3 regions of the Gracilibacillus sp. D59 genome follow, and region 1 is predicted to be linked to each of the others. Evidence: predicted binding sites of a transcription regulator. Region 1 holds the regulator's gene; each other region holds the start of a gene.
The links. The regulator LexA, encoded in region 1, represses DNA repair genes until DNA is damaged. The targets are predictions, from matches to a motif close to CGAACATATGTTCG.
Positions count from the first base shown of each region.

Region 1 (7,803 bases):
TTTTCTCTTTGCGTTTAGCATAGAAAGTATATTCCGTGAATTGTTCTGATCTATCGGTTTGCAGTACCTTTAAATTATTCACATGCGTCAGCTGTTTTAATTCTCGTATTTCCTCAACAGCTTTTCTTATAACGGGTTCCAGGAAGGCAATATAAGGTTCGCTGATTTTAAATATATTATTGTTACGTAATGTAGTTTGATCTTTCTGGATAACTTCAATAGCCATCGATAAAAATAAATAACGGCATGCTATTTTAAATTCTTCATCAGTAATATTCCTCATTAATTTCACCCTATCAACAAGAACGTTAGTTCCCATCATGCGCCCAATTATTAAGTTTATGCAAATTGTATTTATTGGAAGGATTTTTACAGTTTGTGTCGAAAGTAATAGTTTTATAAGACACAGGAAAGAGCACACAAGATCGATATTAATTAAAAACATCTGTAGACGTCAAAGATCAGAACAGTTAACCCCCCGAAGAGTATTCAGAAGGTGAAGTGAACGAAGATTTCGCAGATAAAGCAATTGAAACGGTAGATGAAATTAATACCATTTATAAATCTGATGTCATTATGTTTATGATAAAGAAAACGGAATTGAAATAATGGAAGAAATAAGAGAATTTACATCCTTAGATACATTCAACAAAAGAGAATTAAACAATAAAGAAATGGAAGTGCAAGTAATATTATCGGAATTACAATTGTACTTACTTAATGAAAAACCAGAAACCCCATTTAATGAAAATTACAAAGAATTAATAAGCAAATTAAAAATACCTACCGAATAAGTAGGTGCTCAGGCTGTTGAGAAAGTAAATTTTCAACAGCCTATTTTTTTGAAATAAACTCCATACATAATAATATTATGGTAAATAATATAAAGTAATATTGTTAACAAAAAAAGTACGTCTTAGCTAAAGAACGCACTTTTAAATATAACCAGAACTTATTTAAATGTTTCGATATAATCCAACAACTTTTCCTAGAATACTAACATTATTATAGATTAGCGGATCCATGGTTGCATTTTCAGGCTGGAGGCGTATATGATCCTTCTCTTTAAAGAAACGTTTCACGGTAGCTTCACTGTCTTCTGTCATTGCAACTACAATATCACCGTTTTCTGCTGTGTTTTGTTGTTTGACGATTACTTTGTCTCCATCTAATATCCCTGCTTCGATCATACTGTCTCCTTCAATGATAAGTACAAATAACTGTTCAGCTACATGCATATCGTTATGGGGAATCGGTATATATTCTTCAATGTTCTCAACTGCGGTGATAGGAAGACCAGCTGTTACTTTCCCGATAACTGGCGCAAATGTAGCTTCCGTTTTTGGAATTTCCAGTTCTCCATCTTGTGGAAGTATCTCTATGGCTCTTGGCTTGGTTGGATCGCGTCTAATATAGCCTTTCTTCTCCAATCGCGCTAAATGACCATGTACAGTTGAACTTGATGCTAAACCAACAGCTTCCCCAATCTCACGAACAGATGGTGGATATCCTTTTAGCTCTACTTGCTCTTTAATATATGCTAATATCTCCTCTTGTCGTTTTGATAGATTTGTCATATTTAAATCTCCTTACACGTATTATTTATTAATCAAAGTATAGCACAGCAAAGTAATTTTTACAAACATTCGTTCGAGAAAACTATTGACATGAACACCTGTTCGTGTATAATAAAGATACGAACAAAAGTTCTGTGGAGGGATTTTTTATGTTAAAAAATATATCTAAAGTTGACATCTTTTATTTAATTGCATTTATACTAGCTCTTGTCTTTTTTTATATTTCAGCCGTAACTAGCATATAGAATAAAGGAGTAAATCTATGAAGAAAGTGATCATTTATTGTCGAGTTAGTACAGATAAGGAAGTACAAGAAACATCTATTAAAAGGCAGCAAGAAGAATTGCAATTGTTTGCAAATAAATATAATTTTGAAATCATCAAAATAATAGCCGAAAAACAAAGCGGGTATGAAATTGAACGAGAAGGTATTTTTGAAATGTTAGAGGAATTTCATAATGGTAATGCAGACACACTATTGGTTCAAGATGAAACAAGACTTGGAAGAGGAAATACGAAAATCGCATTACTTCATCAATTGAATCGATTACGTGTTAACATATATACGCTGTCACATAATGGTGAATTACAACTATCAGAAGGCGATTCAATGGTGTTACAAATTGTCTCGATAGTAGAAGAATACCAACGGAAATTACATAACGCTAAAATTAAAAGAGGAATGAAAAAGGCGGTAAGCAACGGTTTCAATCCAGCTGAAAACCTTTCAAATCAGCATCTTGCTAAAGGTAGAGAACGAAAAGAATTTCCGATAGAAGAAGTAATCAGGTTAAAAGAGAATAACTTAACTTTTAAAGAGATTGCATCCGTTTTAAGAGGAATGGGTTATGACGTATCTAAAGCAACTGTCCATCGTCGGTATCAAGAATACCAATCACTTGAAAACTTACAAAATCAAGATTAGAATGAAGATAGAGTATACTATTCGTGTATACTCTTTTTTGCATTGTAGAATTATGATAAATGAACAGTTATTAGAAAAGAGGTGTCAAATCTCTATGTTATCAAAGGAAAAAATTGCTCGTATTAATGAGCTAGCAAATAAAGCAAAAAAAGAAGGGTTAACGAATGAAGAAAAGCAAGAACAACAATCTTTGCGTGAGGCCTATCTAAAAAACGTTAGAAAATCATTTAAAAATCATATGAAAGGGATGACAGTCGTTGATCCTAACGGGAATGATGTCACTCCGGAAAAAGTAAAACATTTAAAAGAGAAGAAAAAGTAGTGATTTCTACTTTTTCTTCAAAATCTGAAAAAATATATCAAAAACTGATATTTCTAAAGAAATTACTCGCTTTTTGACTTGATATACTTGTCTTTAAAGTGATTTCGTTATAGGATTATAAATGTGCGTACATATTTTGCAAATTTGAAAGGGGACAAATTTAACAATGGCAAAGCAAATTGAACAAATGTCTATTAATGCAATTAGAACATTGTCAATAGACGCGATTGAAAAAGCTAATTCTGGTCATCCAGGATTGCCAATGGGTGCGGCTCCAATGGCATATACTCTTTGGACAGAACACATGAATCATAACCCAAAAAGCTCTAAATGGTTTAATCGTGACCGTTTTGTATTATCTGCAGGTCATGGATCTATGTTACTTTACAGCCTACTACACTTGTCAGGTTATGATGTAACAATTGACGACTTAAAAGGATTCCGTCAATGGGATTCAAAAACTCCAGGTCACCCGGAAGTACACCATACTGATGGGGTGGAAGCTACTACTGGTCCATTAGGCCAAGGTATTGCGATGAGTGTTGGTATGGCAATGGCTGAAAAACACTTAGCTGCAAAATATAATAAAGATAATTATAATGTAGTAGACCACAATACATTTGCAATTGTTAGTGATGGAGATCTAATGGAAGGTATCTCACATGAATCTGCCTCTCTAGCTGGTCACTTAAAATTAGGTAAACTAATTGCTTTATATGACTCTAATGATATTTCATTAGATGGTGACTTAAACAAGTCATTCTCTGAGAATATAGAAGATCGTTTCAAAGCGTATGGATGGCAAGTAATCCGTGTTGAAGATGGTACGGATACAGAATCAATTTCAAAAGCTATTGCAGATGCTAAAGCGAATACAGACCAACCAACTCTAATTGAAGTAAAAACTGTAATTGGTTACGGTTCACCTAACAAATCTGCTTCATCTGCTTCTCATGGTGCGCCACTTGGAGAAGACGAAGTTAAATTAACAAAAGAGTTCTATAAGTGGGAGCATGAGGATTTCCATGTACCTGATGAAGTATATCAAGATTTTGAAACAAAAATCGTTGAAAAAGGTAAAGCAGTAGAACAAGAGTGGAAGGAATTATTCGATTCTTATAAGGAAGCATACCCTGAACTAGGTCAGGAATTAGACAATGCAATTAATAATAAACTACCTGAAGGCTGGGATCAAGATTTACCAGTATATGAAGCAGGTAAAGATGAAGCTGCTACACGTGCTACATCTGGTGAAGTATTAAATGCAATTGCTAAAACTGTACCATCATTATTCGGTGGTAGCGCAGACTTAGCAGGCTCTAATAAAACTAATTTAAAAGATACTGGTGATTTCTCAGCTGCTACACCTGACCAACGAAATATTTGGTTTGGCGTGCGTGAATTTGCAATGGCAGCTGCGTTAAATGGTATGGCATTACACGGTGGACTAAAAGTATTCGGTGGTACATTCTTTGTATTCAGTGACTACTTACGTCCGGCAGTTCGTCTATCTGCTATTCAAAATCTGCCTGTAACTTATGTGTTAACACATGATTCGATAGCTGTAGGTGAAGATGGCCCAACACATGAACCAGTAGAACAATTAGCAGCGTTTAGAGCAATGCCAAATCTTTCAGTTATTCGTCCAGCTGACGGTAATGAAGTACAAGCTGCTTGGCGTTTAGCGATTGAATCTACTTCACAGCCAACAGCATTAGTGCTTACTCGTCAAGGACTTCCTACTTTAGAAGGAACTGCTGAAAAAGCATATGAAGGTGTGAAAAAAGGTGGTTATGTAGTAAGTCCTGCTGCTAAAGAAACTCCAGATGCTATTCTTGTTGCAACTGGTTCTGAAGTGCAGCTTGCAGTAAAAGCACAAAAAGCATTAAAAGAAGAAGGTAAAGACGTAAGTGTTGTAAGTATTCCATCATGGGATCGTTTCGAAAAACAAGACGCAGCATACAAAGAATCTGTATTACCAAGTGCTGTAACAAAACGTGTTGCGATTGAAATGGCTTCTTCATTAGGTTGGGATCGTTATGTCGGTCTTGAAGGTAAAATTATTGCAATCGACAAATTCGGTGCATCCGCAAATGGAAACAAGATTATTGAAGAATACGGATTCACTGTAGAAAATGTCGTAAAACACGTAAACGAATTATTCTAATACATTAAAATGGGACAGAGGGCAGGTTCCTCGTCCCATTTTTTATCGTACATAAGTTAATATACAAGTGCTTGTATTATTAAATAACTTTTACTATACTGTATAAGAGACAAGTTTAAGGAGGAACGATCGAATGAGCACTATTCTTTGGATTATATTTATCGTGGTTGCTCTTTTAGCCGGGGTTGCCCTAGGCTTTTTTATCGCGAGAAAATATATGATGAACTATTTAAAGAAAAACCCACCAATTAATGAACAAATGCTAAGAACATTAATGATGCAAATGGGGCAGAAGCCATCACAAAAGAAAATCAAACAAATGATGCGCTCCATGAACAATCAAATGGATAACAAATAAAAACGCATTGTAACATAATTGTCGAATTAGAATCCTTGCTATCAAACAGCAAGGGTTTTATCATATTTATAGAAGTGTATATCTATAAATATCGTGGAGTCTGGAGTGACAAAGTTGAATGAAGTAAATATTTTTATCGCATTTGGTGCAGGTTTTTTATCATTTATCTCCCCGTGTGTCTTACCACTGTACCCTGCATTCCTTTCATACATCACTGGTATGAGTGTGAATGATATCAAAGAAGAAAAAGCAATGGTTAACTATAAAAGTATTCTACATACAATATTTTTTCTGTTAGGGTTCTCTAGTATATTTATTATTCTCGGTTTCACCACGAGTTTTATTGGTGAATTTTTAACGAGATGGGACGATTTAATTAGACAGATAGGTGCGATCCTAATTATCTTTTTCGGACTTATAATAGTAGGTGCCTTAAATTTTAATTTCTTAATGAAAGAGAAAAAAGTACACTTTAAAAATAGGCCTGCGGGTTTCATTGGATCACTTATTATTGGTATGGCATTTTCACTAGGATGGACACCGTGTACAGGTCCCATTCTTATGGCTGTCATTTCTCTTGCTGCAACAAACACTGAACTGGGAATTATATTAATGACTTCTTATTCATTAGGTTTCGCCATACCTTTCTTTATTCTTGCCTTTTCTATTGGTAAAATGAAATGGATCAAGAGAAACTCACAAAAGTTAGTGAAAATCGGTGGATACGTGATGATTTTTATGGGGTTCTTCTTATTTTTCGATTTAATGACAAAGCTCACATCATTTCTATCAGGATTTTTTAACTTTCAAGGATTTTAACAAACAGATAGAGATATACTAACTATATTCGGAGGGGAAAGCTATGGTAAGAACTAATGACTTAATTTTAAAAACGATGACAGTTTTAATCGCTTTTATTTTATTTGGGTTTGCAGTAAATTTATTTTTTGCAGGGCACAATGAACCGGGCGGAGGTTTCATAGGGGGTTTAATGACGGCGGCAGCAATTGTTCTGATGTATATGGCTTATGGTGAGAAAGCTGTTAATAAAGTATTGCCATTTAATTATCGTACTCTGATCGCGCTTGGCTTGATTATTGCTATTGCTACTAGTGTTGGCTCCTTCCTGTTTGGTCAGCCCTTCCTTAGCCAAACATTTGATTATTTTCACATTCCTGTCTTTGGAGAGGTGGAGCTGGCAACGGCACTATTATTTGATTTAGGTGTTTATTTAACGGTTATTGGTGTAACAATGACAATTGTTTTAACTATTTCCAGTGACCGATAAAGTAAGACTTCCAAAAGTGATCGTTTCTGTATACCACATGATTCTAACGTCGATACCTCTACTGACAGTTTTTCAGGAATTTAGAGTGGGGGTTACGGGCTATTTTTCACCATGCTAAAAAAACGCAGCAAGACACGTTTAACGTAAATTTCGGCGTGTTCTTGCTGCGTATTTTTTATTGTTGTAATCTTCAGGTGAGTATTGAAAGAAATGTTCATATTGATTCATATCGATGGATTTTTCTTTTAGTTTTTTTCGCAAAAATTTATGATCTCGTTTAGGTGTTGCCATAATATAGCCTTGAATTAATGTTTCTTGTGTAATTGCTTTTTCATGCTTCTCAAGAGCTAATTGACCTATTTTTCCAGCAATCTTCTGTCTGGCGACATCCCGAAATAATTCTGGGACTGGTGATACTAATTCTTCAAGAAAGGCTTTTTCATCACTTTTCCATAGGTGTTTTGATTGTTCTATATAATGTTTTTCCCAATCCAAATCAGATTTTCCATCATCTTTTGGCAAACTTTTCAAAAATTTACGAAACATGAAATATCCACCGATCCCAAGTAGACCTAATAAAATAAAAGTCCATGCTACGATGAATATCATAAAGTTAAAGGACATAAGGGTAACACCCGCCATTCTTATTTATTATCGTTTTATTTTTATGCAAAATATAGTAATATAACTATGAATCGTAAATTTAGTCATGAATATTTATATTTCTCATATAATTTACTAGATCGTTGATATTATAGCATGATTAGACTTTTTAACAAAATAATTTTGATGAAAAAAAGTTAGGGGGTAAGGCCTTGCTTAATTATGTCGATCAGCCAGATAATACGAGCGTAAATGACGAAGTAGAAAAAAATATCATGCTTTCGGATTTACCTAAAGACATCCTGAATAAAGTGGAATCCTATGGGTTTGACCTTATTGGTATTAATAATTTTTCTGGAAAGATTGAATATATATCGGAATCTGTAAGAAGAGTATTAGGCTTTAGCAAAGCTCAATTAACAGGAAAATCAGTGTTTCGATATATCATGCGTGATGATCAGAAGTATGTCAGAAAATATTTTGATCCAAACAGTTCGGAAGAGCAGAAATTTTACATACATATTCGTAATCAAATTGGCAGATTTATAGTTTTTGAAACAGTT
Region 1 covers NZ_JBQQCK010000005.1:3,800-11,602, reverse strand. Annotated here, with positions in the region: gene ACTWP4_RS10040 (hypothetical protein) at 1-283, opposite strand, end outside; gene ACTWP4_RS10035 (hypothetical protein) at 609-794, shown strand; gene lexA (transcriptional repressor LexA) at 957-1,577, opposite strand; gene ACTWP4_RS10025 (YneB family resolvase-like protein) at 1,840-2,502, shown strand; gene ACTWP4_RS10020 (DUF896 domain-containing protein) at 2,597-2,824, shown strand; gene tkt (transketolase) at 2,991-4,991, shown strand; gene ACTWP4_RS10010 (YneF family protein) at 5,125-5,349, shown strand; gene ACTWP4_RS10005 (cytochrome c biogenesis CcdA family protein) at 5,464-6,168, shown strand; gene ACTWP4_RS10000 (Na(+)/H(+) antiporter subunit B) at 6,212-6,637, shown strand; gene ACTWP4_RS09995 (DUF2621 family protein) at 6,776-7,261, opposite strand; gene ACTWP4_RS09990 (ATP-binding protein) at 7,453-7,803, shown strand, end outside.

Region 2 (7,803 bases), on a different contig from region 1:
ATCAATCAATGAATCTGGAGAACCTACTCCCATCAAATAACGAGGCTTGTCTGACGGTAAAAGAGGTGTTGTGAATTCTAGCACACGATTCATCACATCTTTCGGTTCACCTACTGATAAACCGCCGATCGCATATCCTGGAAAATCCAATGAAGTTAAGTCTTGGGCACTTAGACGACGCAAATCTTCATACTCACCGCCCTGAACAATACCAAATAATCCTTGAACATTTTTTCTTGCATGTGCTTCTAGACAACGTTCTGCCCAACGGCTAGTTCGTTCTACAGACTTTTTCATATAATCATGCTCTGCTGGGAAAGGCGGACATTCATCAAAAGCCATCATTATATCCGAACCTAAGTCATTTTGAATATTCATTGCTTTTTCTGGTGATAAGAAAAGTTTCTCACCGCTTATATGATTTCTGAAGTGAACTCCCTCTTCTTCAATTTTACGTAAGTCACTTAAACTAAAGACTTGAAAACCGCCCGAATCAGTGAGAATCGCACCATCCCAATTCATAAATTCATGCAAACCACCAGCTTCTTTGATAATATCTTCTCCAGGTCGTAACCATAAGTGATAGGTGTTGGACAGAATGATATTCGCCCCCATCTCTTTTAACTCCTCTGGACTCATTGTTTTAACAGTCGCCAATGTTCCAACAGGCATAAAAGCTGGTGTATCAAATGAGCCATGTGGTGTATGAACCTTTCCAAGTCTTGCTCCTGTTTGTTTACACGTTTTGATATGTTCATATCTTATAGCAGTCATAGTCGTTTCCTTTCCTTACGTAATTAGCATAGCGTCACCAAAACTGAAGAATCGGTAACGTTCAGCTACTGCTTTGTTGTAAGCATCTAATATAAAATCCCGGTCAGCTAAAGCACTTACTAACATTATTAAAGTTGATTTCGGTAAGTGGAAGTTGGTGATCAAGCCATCAATCGCTTTAAATTGGTATGGAGGATAAATAAAAATATCTGTCCAGCCATTTCGCTCTTCAAACTTCCCTCCTGTATCCCGAGCAATCGTCTCTAATGTTCGAGTTGAGGTAGTACCAACGGAGATAATTCTGTCTCCTCTTGCTTTAACTGCGTTTAATTGATTAGCTGTCTCTCGTGTCATTTGGTAAAATTCCGCATGCATTTCATGTTCCTCGATATTATCTACACTTACTGGACGAAATGTCCCCAAACCGACATGTAAGGTAATAAAAGCAATTTCTACACCTTTGTCTCTAATTTGTTGCAATAACTCTTCTGTGAAATGGAGCCCTGCCGTAGGGGCAGCTGCAGACCCTTTTTCTTCGGCGTAAACGGTCTGATACCGATCACGTTCATCTAATTGTTCTTTAATATATGGCGGGAGTGGCATCTCACCTAAATCATCCAATACTTCATAAAAGATACCGTCATAGTGAAAGCGCAGGACACGTCCTCCATGTTCTTTGGTACTGACACATGTAGCCGTAAGCTTTCCTTCACCAAAGCTGATTTTAGTACCTTCTTTCACCTTCTTGGCAGGCTTAACCAACACTTCCCAATCATCAGCTTCCAGTTGGGTTAATAATAAGACTTCTACTTTTGCACCTGTCTCTTCTTTTACCCCATAAAGCCTTGCCGGTAAAACTTTCGTATTATTTAATACTAAACAATCACCCGTTTTTAAAAAATCCAATATATCATAAAAATGATGATGGGTAATCGAGCGATTTTCCCGGTTTAATACCATTAACCTGGAACTCGCCCGCTCCTCTAGTGGAGTCTGAGCTATTAATTCTTCTGGTAATTCAAAGTCAAAATCTTCTATTTCCATCTTTCTTCTCCTTTTATTTGAAACGTCCAATGATAGCAAAAATCAAAGTCAAAATAATACTGATCACAATCGAGGTCATAATCGGGAAATGGAAAGAAAAATTTCCTTTTTTAAAGCTGATATCACCTGGCAATTTTCCGATATAGCCCCATAACAGACCAACAATAATCAAGACGACTCCTATTACAATAAAGATTTTGCCAAACTCCGTCAAGCTTCAGGCACCTCCCGTTCAAAATGTGCATAAGCTTTTGGTGTCACTAGTCTTCCTCTTGGTGTACGCTGAATAAAACCTTCTTGTAATAAGTATGGTTCATAGACATCTTCAATTGTTTGTGACTCTTCGCCAATGGATGCCGCGATCGTATCTAATCCGACCGGTCCTCCTTTAAAGCCATCCATCATGGCTAGCAGAAGCTTATGATCAATGTGGTCAAGTCCCTCTTGATCAACTTGTAACATTTGCAGTGCTTTTTGCGTTGTCTCTATTGATATACTAGCTTCCCCTTTAACTTGAGAAATATCGCGAACTCTTTTTAATAAACGATTAGCAATACGTGGAGTACCACGTGCCCTTCTAGCCACTTCCAATGCTGCTGCTTTATCAATTTCTACTTGGAAAATATCAGCTGTTCGTTCCACAATTGCACAAAGATCAACTACTTCATAAAATTCCAGACGTGATAAAACACCAAAACGGTCACGTAATGGTGCTGATAATAATCCGGCACGTGTAGTTGCTCCTACTAAAGTAAAAGGTGGTAAATCTAATTGGACAGAACGAGCACTTGGCCCCTGTCCGATCACAATATCTAAACAAAAGTCTTCCATTGCCGGATATAATATCTCTTCCACTGCTCTCGGTAAGCGATGAATTTCATCAATAAATAAAACATCTCCTACCTCCAATGAAGACAAAATCGCTGCCAAGTCACCTGATCGCTCTATTGCTGGCCCTGACGTCTGCTTAAATTGTACACCCATTTCATTCGCAATGATCTGAGCCATCGTTGTTTTACCAAGTCCAGGTGGTCCATATAATAAGACATGATCTAAGGCTTCATTTCGCATTTTAGCTGCTTCGATAAATATCGACAGATTTTCTTTCGCTTTATGCTGCCCAATATATTGCTTTAAGAATTGTGGGCGGAGACTGAGCTCTTCAGTTACTTCTTCTTCTTGTATTTCGCCTGAAATGATCCGGTCTTCCATTTTGAAGCTCCTTTCTCTTTATTTCATCAATAACGCTAAACCTTTTCGTATATATGTATCCGCTGTATCACTTTGTTCTTTCGATAACATCGGTTTTATGTGATTAATTTCTTTTTCAGAATAACCAAGCGCTTTTAATGCCTCAATCGCTTCTGTTAATGCCTGATTATTTCCTGAAGACCCTTCATCCTGTTGCATCATATTTTCAGCTTGATAATCAAAAGGCAGTTTTCCTTTTAGATCTAATATCATTTGACGAGCTGTTTTTTTACCGACTCCTGGAAAACTTGTTAAAAACTTTTCATCCTCTTGTTCGATCGCAACAACGAAATCTTTTACAGACGTTGTTGCAAGTACTGCTAACGCTCCTTTTGGTCCAATACCTGAGACATTAAGAATTTGTGCAAACAAGGCTTTTTCATCTTGGTTTTGAAAGCCAAATAAAATTTGTGCATCCTCTCTTACATGATGGTATGTATAGATTTTTTGTTTTTGCCCCACTTGCGCTTGGAAACGGTAGGGGTTCGGACAAATCACTTCATATCCAAGACCATTTGTTTCTAAAATAACGGCTTGATCCGTTATTTCTGCTACTTCCCCGTTTATATATGCAATCATATCATGAACTCCTCTTTGATCCAATTTCTATTTGTCACTCACAATCATACGTTCGTATTAATCTTAGCTTATCTTAAGTCGTTTATCAAGGTAAGTGAGAGCAAAATAAATGAAAGCGATTATTTAATTATGATAAAGTAATAGAATGACTTTATAAAAAAAGGATGAGCTTCCATGTCAAACAAACGTCAAATACGATTTTTGAAAGCGTTAACTCTGTTTAACGCCAGTCACAAAGGTCTTATACTACCTTTTTTACCATTATTTTTGAGTTTTAGAGGTTTTTCTTCTGTTGAAATTGGAACTATTTTAGGAATCGCCCCCATGGTGAGTATTGTGGCACAACCATTTTTCGGGTACATAAGTGATAAGTATAAGACGATTAAAGGATTACTTTTATTTTTATATTTTGCAGTCATCGCAATTAGTTTCAGTATCTTTTTCAGCACTTCATTTCTTATTGTTTTTATTTCTTTTGTTGCCTTTCACTTTGTTATGTCACCTGCAGGCCCATTACTTGATAGCATGGCCATAAAAAGCTTAGGTTCGAAAAAACGTGATCAATACGGTAAAATTCGACTTTGGGGATCTATCGGATTTGCGTTCACTGCAGTAGTTTCTGGTCCAATCCTAGGATTTATCGGGATTCGCAATATTTATATTTTGTTTTGGATTCTGATTCTGCTTTTAATTTCATTAACGATATTTTTAAAAGATAATAATCATTCGGCAGATCCTGTCTCCTTACAAGGTGTGAAAGAAGTATTAACGAATAAAGGGTTCCTGCTTTTTCTTTTTCTGTGTTTTCTTGTTATGATTCCACACCGGATGAATGATACAATGCTAGTTCTTCACTTAGAAGATTTAGGTGCTACTACTTTTTTAGTTGGGGCTGCCTGGGCACTTGCAGCTTTTAGTGAAGTTCCAGTCTTTTATTTTTTAACACAGAAAATACTACAATTTCACCATTTATTTTTACTTGGAATTGTTGCCATGCTTTTTACAATTCGTTGGTTATTATATGCTTTTATTCAATCTGCTGAATGGATAGTGTTTTTTCAAATCTCACAAGGACTCACATTTGGCTTATTCTGGCTTGTAGCGTTACAAACTGCTGTTAGCTTTGTGCCTAACCAATTACGCAGTACGGGGCAAGCATTGTTAATGTCGACATGTTTCGGTTTAGGTGGTGCTGTCGGCGGGACAACCGGAGGAGCTATCCTCGACAATTTTGGTTCTCAAGTGATGTATCAATTGATGGCAACAATGACATTTTTAGCAATGATTGGTATTTTTGCAACTTATAAAGAACAAAAGCGCAGAGCGCTCGTCTAAAACAAGAGCGACTGGACCCGATCGGACTGAGAAAAAGGAATCACAATGAGGTTACGAACCGATGATGACTTTCATCTAAAGTCATAAGTTATCAACAATCCTAAATTTTACAATTTCCAAGCTATTAAAAAAGTTGAACGATGACTACTCATCGTTCAACTATTTACTGCTTCTACATCTTGATAGGATCTATATGTTTCTAAAACTTCTAAATAATCTTGCTTCGTATTTATTTTGATACCCTCTTTTAATTTTTCATGCAAGTGCGTTTCCAATTCTTTGGTATCAATTTGATAAAAGGATTGTACAGCTGACTCATGAACAGGAACACCTTCAAAGATTGTCAATTGTCCTTCTTTAAGACCAAAGTACCCATTTGCTTTCAAGTATGGTGAAATATCATCGACTTCTTTTCGGAAACGAATAAAACCTTCCTCCTGCTCCATCACTTGCCATTCTTGGTACTCTGCCCAAAAATCTTCCATGGAAGCAATTGTTTCTTCGACATGCTCTGTCTCGATATTGCCATCTATATATTGTTTCTCTAATGTTAGTTCAATTGTTAGTGGGTCTTGTGACATGACCATTACTTCTTCTTGCTTTTCTTGTTTATCTTGATTCTTTGCCTCTTCTTGTTGAAAGAATGATTGAATACTAATAATCCCAATAATTAAAACGACGACACAATTTAATAGAAACCATACTTTGCCCATAAAGACCCTCCAATCAAGCTTTGTTATTATTAGGGTGTCCAATTTCAGAAAATATAACCACATTATATAAAAAAAAGAATAAGTGGTCTCTAACGAAAGCTCTAGATTGGAAGAAATTCTTTTAACCTTGTCTTGTAAGAAAAACCGATGCTATTAGTGGCCATTTTGAAATATATCAACCGTTTGACCACCACTCCGACTTCCTTGCACACCATAACTTTCATCATCAACAGCATCACTAGTCAACTATCTCTTTATTGATGACTCATTTTAAACGGGATAGGATAACAAAATGCTGTGATACCACGTTTATATGCTTTCCTACCTTATAAAAAAGGCTACCTCCGAATTTTGGGGCAGCCTTTAATACTATTTATATTTGTTCCATAATTTCTTCGTTTGCGTCCATGTTGTGGTAAACTTCTTGGACATCTTCCATGTCTTCGAGCATTTGGACGAGTTTGACCATTTTATTTCCTGCGCTATCATCCACTTCTGAAAGTGTTTGAGGATTCATGGTAATTTCCGCTGTTTCAAATACAAATCCACTTTCTTCTAAAGTAGATTTTACATCTTGGAAATCCTCGGGATCGGTATAGATTTCATAAGCACCGTCAACTGTTTCCATCTCTTCTGCACCAGCTTCGATTGCTTCTAACATCATCGTATCTTCATCTGCATCCGTTTGACTTTGATCAATTACCAGATATCCTTTACGGTCAAACATAAATGCAACACAGCCGTTCTCACCAAGGTTACCTCCATTTTTACTAAATGCATGTCTTATGTCAGAAGCCGTCCGGTTTTTATTATCTGTTAATACTTCAACCATTACAGCGGTTCCACCAGGACCGTACCCTTCATAGGTTAATTCTTCATAATTAGCACCGTCTAAGTCACCCGTTGCTTTTTTAATAGCTCGATCAATATTTTCATTCGGCATGTTGTCAGATTTTGCTTTTTCTACTGCAAGGCGTAAACCTGCATTCATTTCCGGATCTCCGCCGCCTTGTTTAGCAGCAATATAAATATCTTTAGCATGTTTCATGAAAATTTTACCACGTTTAGCATCTTGTGCATTTTTTCTTCTTTGGATATTCTTCCACTTAGAATGTCCTGCCATGCTTTCTCACCTCTCATAATCTATCTAAGTCTCCATTACTTACTTTATCACAACTAGTAGAAATTGAAAATATTGAAGCTATATAGTTCTTTCAATCAAACAGAAAAAGACGACTCATTTTCGAATCGTCTTTTTCTATTATTATTCTCTGTGCCCACCGCAACCACAGTCATTTTTATTGTGTTGACCATAAGGAGCTCCTTGTTGACCATATGGTTGATTTGGCATTTGTTGTGGTCCCTGCATTCCATATGGCATTGGCATTAATGGATAGTTTGGTGCACCAGGCTGTGGGATCATTGGTTCTCCTGGCATTGGTACTGGCATATTTGGTTGTTGTTGCATTGGCATTTGTTGTGGCATCATTTGATTTTGCGGCATTTGTGGTGGTCCCCATGGCATTTGTTGCCCCTGATATTCATTCGCAGACGGCATTTGAGCTTGATACCATCCTTGATGGTGCTGAGGGGCATGACCAGATTGTTTCGGTTCGGATTGTTCCCCCATCACCTGTGGTTGAAAACCTTCTGGAAACGGATATTGTGGCATGTTTCCATGTTGTCCTGGGTGTCCTGCGTGTCCATATCCGTAAGGTATTCCATCTTGTGAATAACATGGTGCATGCATTGGCAATGGTTGCGGATGATGGTGTTGTGGTGCCATCGGTTTGTGTTCCGGTTTCATGTGATCCTCTACTCCAGCTACTTCGTCCTCATCTGGCATTTGTGTTGGATGAATATGTGTTTCAAAGTTATTAGTTAATTGTGTCCATTTTAAATCTTGTGATGCTTGAGATGGTGCAGGTTGAGGTGGTTGCTTATTAAAATGAATTGGTAATGATGGCATTTCTTTTTTTAACGGCGCCCATTTTTTGTCTTCGTCTTCTTCGATAGCAGGTAAAATCTGATTTGGTGTTTGTGGTTGTGGTGTTACCTCCTGTTTGTCTTTTTTATCTGTCACACCAGGTTGAACTTGCTGTTTTTT
Region 2 covers NZ_JBQQCK010000012.1:45,037-52,839, reverse strand. Annotated here, with positions in the region: gene tgt (tRNA guanosine(34) transglycosylase Tgt) at 1-774, opposite strand, end outside; gene queA (tRNA preQ1(34) S-adenosylmethionine ribosyltransferase-isomerase QueA) at 790-1,818, opposite strand; gene ACTWP4_RS17780 (DUF2905 domain-containing protein) at 1,832-2,032, opposite strand; gene ruvB (Holliday junction branch migration DNA helicase RuvB) at 2,029-3,030, opposite strand; gene ruvA (Holliday junction branch migration protein RuvA) at 3,049-3,648, opposite strand; gene ACTWP4_RS17765 (MFS transporter) at 3,823-4,983, shown strand; gene ACTWP4_RS17760 (BofC C-terminal domain-containing protein) at 5,139-5,696, opposite strand; gene ACTWP4_RS17755 (YebC/PmpR family DNA-binding transcriptional regulator) at 6,070-6,819, opposite strand; gene safA (SafA/ExsA family spore coat assembly protein) at 6,961-7,803, opposite strand, start outside.
Region 2: a site for LexA is predicted at 3,690-3,703, ahead of ruvA (Holliday junction branch migration protein RuvA). Genes of this name have one in related genera too.

Region 3 (7,803 bases), on a different contig from region 1:
AAGCACTCCACCAAGGAACGAGCCAAATACCCATGACAGATAGGAAGTAAGCATAATCGTTCCATAGAAAAAGTAGCCATACGCCTGATCACCCTGTTTTTTATAAATCGATGAAACGGAAAAGGTTTCATCAGTTAAACCTAATGACAACCCAAATTTCCAATTCAGTGCATAATGCTTTATTTGATTAATAAAAGATAAGCTCATCACAAAATGGCGGAAATTTAATACGAACGTGGCAATGATAATTTCCAGAGCGCTGACTCCAAGCCCAATCATTCCAGCGCCCATAAATTGTGCTGCACCAGCATAGACAAGTAGACTCATGCCAGTAAGCTCCAGTAATGTCATGCCTGCTTGCTTTGCTAGAACTCCATAAGCAATTGCTATCGGTAAATAGCCTACAACAATTGGTGAACCAGCAATGAACCCATCTCTTATTTGCATCTTTATCCATTGTTTCTCCTCTAGGCCCATTACAATAGTTGCTCCTTTATCTTAATCTTCGAGATTGTCTTGGTCTGTTAAGATAATCGGACCTTCTTTAGCAATCACTAATGTATGTTCGAACTGTGCAGAACGTTCCCCATCGACTGTCCGTGCAGTCCAATTGTTATCATCCATTTTACTTTGCCATGCACCTTCATTAATCATTGGCTCAATTGTGATGACCATGCCTTCTTTAAGACGTGGACCTTTTCCTGCTAAACCAAAATGCGGGATTTGCGGATCTTCATGAATCGTTGGACCAATGCCATGTCCTGTAAACTCGCGGACAACGGAAAAGCCTTCCTCTTCTGCATATTGTTGAATAGCATGGCCAATGTCACCGATTCGATTTCCTGGCATTGCTTGTTCAATTCCTTTATAAAGAGAAGTTTTTGTCACTTCTAATAATTTTTCGGTCTTTTCATCCGGTTCACCGACTACATATGTCCATGCAGAATCTGCCAGTCCACCATTAAGATTGACAACCATATCAACTGTGACGATATCACCATTCGTTAGCTTTTCATCACGTGGAAAACCATGGCAGATTTCATCGTTTACAGATGCACAAGTCGCATATGGGTAGTCATTGTATCCTTTTTGTTCTGGAGTTGCTCCATGTTCTGCTAAAAAGGATTCAACAAATGCGTCAATTTCTTTAGTTGTCACCCCAGGTTTAATTCTCTTTGCAATTTCTTTATGACAGCGCGCCAGTAATTTACCAGCTTCATGCATCATTTCTATTTCACGTTTGCTTTTTCTAGTGATCATTTAAAACTTCCTTTCTAAAATCCTTTACCAAAATTCATCTCTATAAAGTTTATCATATTTTCCTAAAAAGATGTGTAAGAAAATGCTCTCTAATATAAGTAATTGAACTTATGATTCTTCCCATGACTGTCCGTTTTAAAAAAACAAATAACCCGTTTCATTTATAATGAAACGGGTTTGTTTTTGGTCAGGCCATCTTTTAAGACAGCCCAATTTTTGGATTAATATCCGCCGTATCCCCAAGAAGCACCAATGATGATTAAGAGAATAAACAACACGACGATTAGCGCAAAACCTGAACCGTATCCATATTGTTGTGCACCCATCTATATCCCTCCTTATAATACTTACACTTATAAACTATGTAAAAGGAAAGGAAATGGTCAGTGTTATTTTCTAAAATGGGTGATTACCTATTTAAAGACATCTTTCACACTGATATTATGTCAAGAAAATAGACATAAGGAATAGGGAGAACTTTTCTTTTCCCTATTCCTATCCACACCTAACTTGGATGGTCTCCACAAAACTATAAATCAAATAAACAAATCAGTCTTTTTTATTTTTAATGCTTTTAATTAGCTGAAACATTATTAAAGTAATTATGATAATTAGTGAAATAATAAATACAGCTGGTTGAACAGAGAAATGATATTCCAATTATTTAAAATGTCGTGTGATAACTTTTCAATATTGTACATCATTATTTATCCTGTACTGCAAAACCTGAAAAGCCATCTTAGAATCAAATCAAGATCAACAAATGGAGCATTTTCATACATTTCCCCATATCCTCAACTTCTTTCTGTGTTTGTGACTTGCTCAACCCCCTTCAAAATCTGACTTTAATCGTATAATATAAGAAGCACTTAAAACCCCCTATATTATAGAGTGCTCGAGGGAGATTATACTCCCTCTTCATCTGATTTTGTCAAAAAAAATACGCCTACTTAGACGCTTGTTTCTTGTTACTTAATAGATCATCTTCTCCATTTGTTGCAAATACTGTAAACTTTCAACAATACATTATGCACAAGGTACCTCAAAATCAAAATATATTCAATTAACATTTTGGGCTATTTACAGCGTATCCCCTCAAAAAACTTGGGTAATACAAATGATATATGAAATTTATGGTCACACATTTCAAGAATTAGAAGTTGAAGCGGTGACTGCTTTTATCGACAGTTTAAAGTAGAGTGGGGGTAATTCTGGGGGTACTTTTTAAAAAAGCCCCCTATATGAGAATTACTATTTAAAGACATCTTTCACACTATAATAATAGTAAAAAGCAAAATACGTCATTAATTCCTTCAAAAGCCTATTAAAACAACACATTGTTACTATATTGCAAAAAAACACAATTGCATAATACAGCATAAATACGAAGGTAACTGGGGGAGTTTTTGGGGGAATATTTGAGGGATAGAATTAATACGTGGGTAGATATATGATAGGGATATACAAGGCATCTACTTAATAAGTAGATGCCTTTTTTTATTCCATTTCTGCTAGTGTTGCTTGCATTTGTTCTTCGTTTTCTATTGTTGCATCACTTACCATTGTTTCTACTCCACGATAATTATATTTTGAGTTCTGAAGAAAATCAAAAGCAAAAGATTTTTCCGGTACATCTTCCTCATAATAATAATCTATAACAGCTGATTTAAATATATTTTCAAGCATGTACTCATGATTTGATATATCCATCAAGTATTTTTCTTCTCTAAATTCTTTAATGATATAATCTGTAAATTCCTGAACTTCTTCTTCTTGTGCTTCATAGTCCCGTGCATATCCCATAATTTCATCATGTTTTTCCGTTTCCGTTCCATCACTATTTGCTACTTCCTTAACTTTTTCCTGCCAAGAAAGGTTTTCTTTTTCTTCTTCTCCAGTCGCTACTTCCTCTGTTTCAGCCTCTTCCGTATCTTTGTTATCTGCTTCTGTTTGCTCACCAGTAGTGTCCTCACTAGAACAAGCCACAACAAAAATTAATAATAAAAATACTAATAATTTCTTCAAACTAACCTCTCCCCTTTCTTCCATTATTCTACAACATTTCCATGAGAAAAAACACCTACTTTTATGTAGGTGCCTTATTTCTATCTTCTAAATATATTTGGAAAATCTTTTTGAGCTGATTCTTCAAATTGTTCTACATGATATTTTCCAGCTTTGATGTCGTACATATTTTCAAGTATGTAAGTACGTAGTGCATCATCCTGTAAGTATTCTACATCTTCCTCAAAGCAAAAGAAATTATTCTTCAAGCGACGATCATAGACCTTTATTAATATTGAATGATCATTGACGTCTACAGATGTTTTTAATTCATATCGATCTTGTGTGCTTTCCATGTATCTTCCCTCCTCTCTTCCTGTGTCTTATTAACTATTACTTTCGACACAAATTGTAAAATTCCTTCCAAGAAATACAATTTGCATAAACTTAATATTCGGGAGTATAATAAGAACAAACGTTCCTGTTAATGAGGTGATTTTTATATGATCGAAAGAGGTAATAAAAAGTGGACAGCAATGATGATGCCAGAACATATGGAGATGCTACACAATATTTTTGAAGAAGAACTGAAAGTAGAAAAGCCTATCCTTAGTGAAGATCAGTATGAGGGTATGCAGATTACAATAAATAAAGCAATGGAATATAACCAAAAGATCGATATAGTCTATTGGAGCAATTTTAGACTGCATACTGCAGAAGGTTACATCGATAAAATTAGAGGTACTTCTCTTTATATAAATACTTCAGATGGAATTGATCAATTAGAAATTAATAATATTGTGGAGTTGTCTTTATGCGAAATATAACCGAAGAAGAATTTAATATAGCGAGCCGTTATTTGTTCTTGTCTATGACCATTGAAGTAATCCAGAAAGATCTAAATACATTACGAAACAATAATATATTTAAGATAAGTGAACCGTATATCGCATTGCTGGAATCAGTTCTAAGAAAAGCTGTTGAGGAAAGAAGAGAGTTGAAACAGGAAATGCATAGGAAGAATTTAAAGGTACTGCAGACGGATAAAACAGATCAATTTACGGAATATACATTCTACGCTAAACGTAAAGAGGAGAAACGGAATTATTTTAATCCGGCTATAAGGAAGAAAGTTCTGGTGATTATTGAAGAGTTTTTTGAAAAAGCTGATATAGGAGAGACGGTGTAGTAGTCCTTACCAAAAGCAAACAAGGGGTATCATGTATGTAGTAAATGGTAAGGACTGAACACAATGAGAAGGGAATATGTTTCCCTTCTTTGGAATTATAGCATAATCAAAATAGAAAATGAAACCCACCACTTAATTGTGATGGGCTTGGAGCAATGGCGGTGGTTCTCGTTTAGGGCACTGCGGATTTTAAGAAAAATACCTTTGCTATTTATCTTTTGCAAGGTCTTTTCTGTTTGGAGCAAGTGGTGGTTGTTCTAACCATTTATTTTTGCTCATTAAATTGAACCACTCTTTTGTAATCATTAGATTTTTTAGTATTATTTTTTCATAATTCGTCACTAGGTCTATTCTCATGGCAGATGCTAGACCTGCACCGTGATATGATTGGGCTGATTGTAACAAGAATCCAATGTGATACAACATTAGCTTATCTGAAAAAGGAGAATCTTGGGAAATTGTAACCTCGGATTCCCAAGACATGGGAACAGGCAAGTTATCTCCTTTTAGTATTTTACTTAGTGATTGAATTTGCTGGTCGGAAGCGTTCTGCGTGCTCTTTAAAAATTTTCTAACCTCTTTTGATTGTGTAACTTGACTAAATCCAATGGAAAGAGATTTCTCCATTATTTTCTTTTTCAAATTAAGTGATAGGGCAATAATTTCTGTTGACGCTAAAGGGCGCTTATCTCCAAAAAAACCATCTATAAATTGCTGACCTGAAACAAATTCAGGATTCTCTTCTGGGTAAAAGTACGGGTCTCTTTGAAAATGCCCTTTTTCGAGTAGTAATTCAGTTGTTCGATGATACATACTCATCCCGTCATTACTACAAGAATCATAAAAGTGCCTCAAGTCCTTCCTGACAGAAGAAGTAAGTGATGTTGAGTGCCCTAGTATACCATGTAGTGTCATAATATGTAAATAGTGCAAACAGAAGATATCAGAAAATAACCTTTTGGCTCCTTTGTTAAGGTCTGATTCATTAAAGCCAACTGGTACTGGGAAATCTTCATTTTCAATGAATCGTCTTATTTGGCTTATTTGTTTATCAAATATCTTTATTGCGTCTTCGAACAGCAGTTTTATCTTCTCATCTTCTATAATGGATAGCATATATTTATTTACCATATCAACGGCTGTGCCATTTACATATTCGCCCCATAATGTCCCTATTTCAGCAGATGTTAATTTTAATTCTTCTTTATCCATATAATCACCTCTTTCTAATATTTCCCTAACTATTAAAATTTATTAATATTACTATTGAGCTGATAGGGGCTTTTGTAGTACATACAGTATAAATTAAAAATTTTAGCACCGGTTGTTCCACACCGGTCCATTTTCATTTTAAAGAAAACCCACCACTTATTAGTGATGGGCGTTGGATAATGGAGAATGCAGTGTTCATCTTGGCACTGCTTTTTTGTCCGTTTTAACTTAAATAAAACCAATTGAAATTACCCATAAAAACAATATCGTAAGAAACCCTGCATTTATTTTTAATCTAAAATATTCCGTTTCTAAGATCATGCTCCCCCGCCTTTCTCCATTTATTAGACATAAAAAGAGAAGATATAATAAGGTTGCGAACTTCACAACTTTTAATGTATGATTGTATTAAATAACATTATAATATTTAACCTAGACAGCTATTAACAATACCTCCGGCAAGAGTAGTTTTGTTAACGAATGCTGTCTCTTTTTATGTCTACATAGATTGTAAGTGAAGAATTATGGTTTGACAATACAGTGTGCGTATTTAGCACATTATTTGCAGATTATGCAACAAGAAAATTTTATATGTAATTTTTGCAGGAATTTTGTTGAGTGGTGTAGAAATAGTTAGATTAAAGTGCTTTTTTATAACAAAGGAGGAATTAAATTGCTATTACCTACATCAAAATTTACTGAACAATTAGCTAATACTTTCATTGACCTCTATCAAAATACGGTTCATTTAAAATATAAAAATTTATTAGAAATAAATCCTGATGTATTTAGGCTTTACGATAAAGCTAATGTAGCTGCGTATAGGATGACAACTAACAAAGAATTTTTTGAGCATAACGATCATTTATATTTTGTCTTTAGTAGAAACTCTAATTTTAGCATTTTAGAATTAGATTTAACTGACTTAAAATATTATCATTTTGATACTCCATTTTTTGAGAAGACCCAAAGAGATATATTATTAGAATATTTAGAGGATGTTTCAAAAGGTGATATTATTTGTGATATATATATCCCTACAAACCTAGAAGAAGTAGACGATTTTGCTAAGGAGTTGTACAAAAGAAACGCAGAATCGCTATTAACCAAAGAAACAGTCGAATTTCAATCTCACAATAATAAGCCGCAATCTTTTTACGCAAAAAATGCTGCTAGGTATGCCTATTCAGAACTTGATCTTAATCCAATTATTAATCGTATTAATGATGAAGATTTCTCATATCAGTTAGATCAAGCTATTGCAGCTTATGATTTTTCTTTGTATTTACCGGCATGTGCAACACTTGGTGTATGCTTAGAAACAGTCTGCAAATTGTTATTACAAAGAAATGGTGTGAAAATTAAAGATAGTGACTCAACAATGTTGGATGGATTGGGAGAAAGGTTAAAAGCTAATGGGATAATTAATTACAAATTAAAAGGAAGAATAGATGTTTGCTATAAAGTTAGAAATTTAGCATCTCACACTAGTCCAGGGAAGATAGTTAAAAGCGATTGTCACTTTATACTTAACACCATTTCGGAAATTGCTGAAGGATACTTTTAAAAAAGCACCGGTTTTCCCGCCGGTGCTTTATTGATTTAATTTTACTATCGTTTTACATAAATAGATTTTTAATTAATTTTAGTATTAAAGTGTACCTTTATTAAGTCTGCGTTGTAGTTCTTTTACTACTAGTGATGGCCTGCTTAACTTTTTATCATAAACAGTACCAAGATACTTTTGTAAAGCTCCAATTGTAATTGGTCCAAGTAATCCATCATCATTAACACCTATAAGACGTTGCAAGGCTTTAATTACCATGCTTCCTTTTTTGCCACTACCAAAATCAATAGTCGTGCCATAAAAAGCGTTTGTTACGCTGTTGTGTACTTGATCACTTATAATACCATCTACTGTAGTAGCTAGATATTTTTGCAATGCGGTAGTAGTTGCATTACCCCACTTACCATCTACCGTGAGACTAGCTTCATATAAATTCTTTTCTAAATAATTAAGTGGATCAACAGCGTTAGACTTAGCGTAATTCCATCTACCCTTGTGTAATTCAAAGTGCAAATGCTTACCAGTTGAATGTCCAGTATTCCCCATAATACCGATCTGTTGACCTTTCCTT
Region 3 covers NZ_JBQQCK010000001.1:27,381-35,183, forward strand. Annotated here, with positions in the region: gene ACTWP4_RS00170 (AzlC family ABC transporter permease) at 1-477, opposite strand, end outside; gene map (type I methionyl aminopeptidase) at 499-1,260, opposite strand; gene ACTWP4_RS00180 (YjcZ family sporulation protein) at 1,482-1,586, opposite strand; gene ACTWP4_RS00185 (hypothetical protein) at 2,758-3,285, opposite strand; gene ACTWP4_RS00190 (hypothetical protein) at 3,366-3,620, opposite strand; gene ACTWP4_RS00195 (YolD-like family protein) at 3,768-4,091, shown strand; gene ACTWP4_RS00200 (hypothetical protein) at 4,079-4,453, shown strand; gene ACTWP4_RS00205 (DUF3231 family protein) at 4,661-5,665, opposite strand; gene ACTWP4_RS00210 (hypothetical protein) at 6,339-7,232, shown strand; gene ACTWP4_RS00215 (M23 family metallopeptidase) at 7,317-7,803, opposite strand, start outside.
Region 3: a site for LexA is predicted at 3,733-3,746, ahead of ACTWP4_RS00195 (YolD-like family protein). Genes of this name have one in related genera too.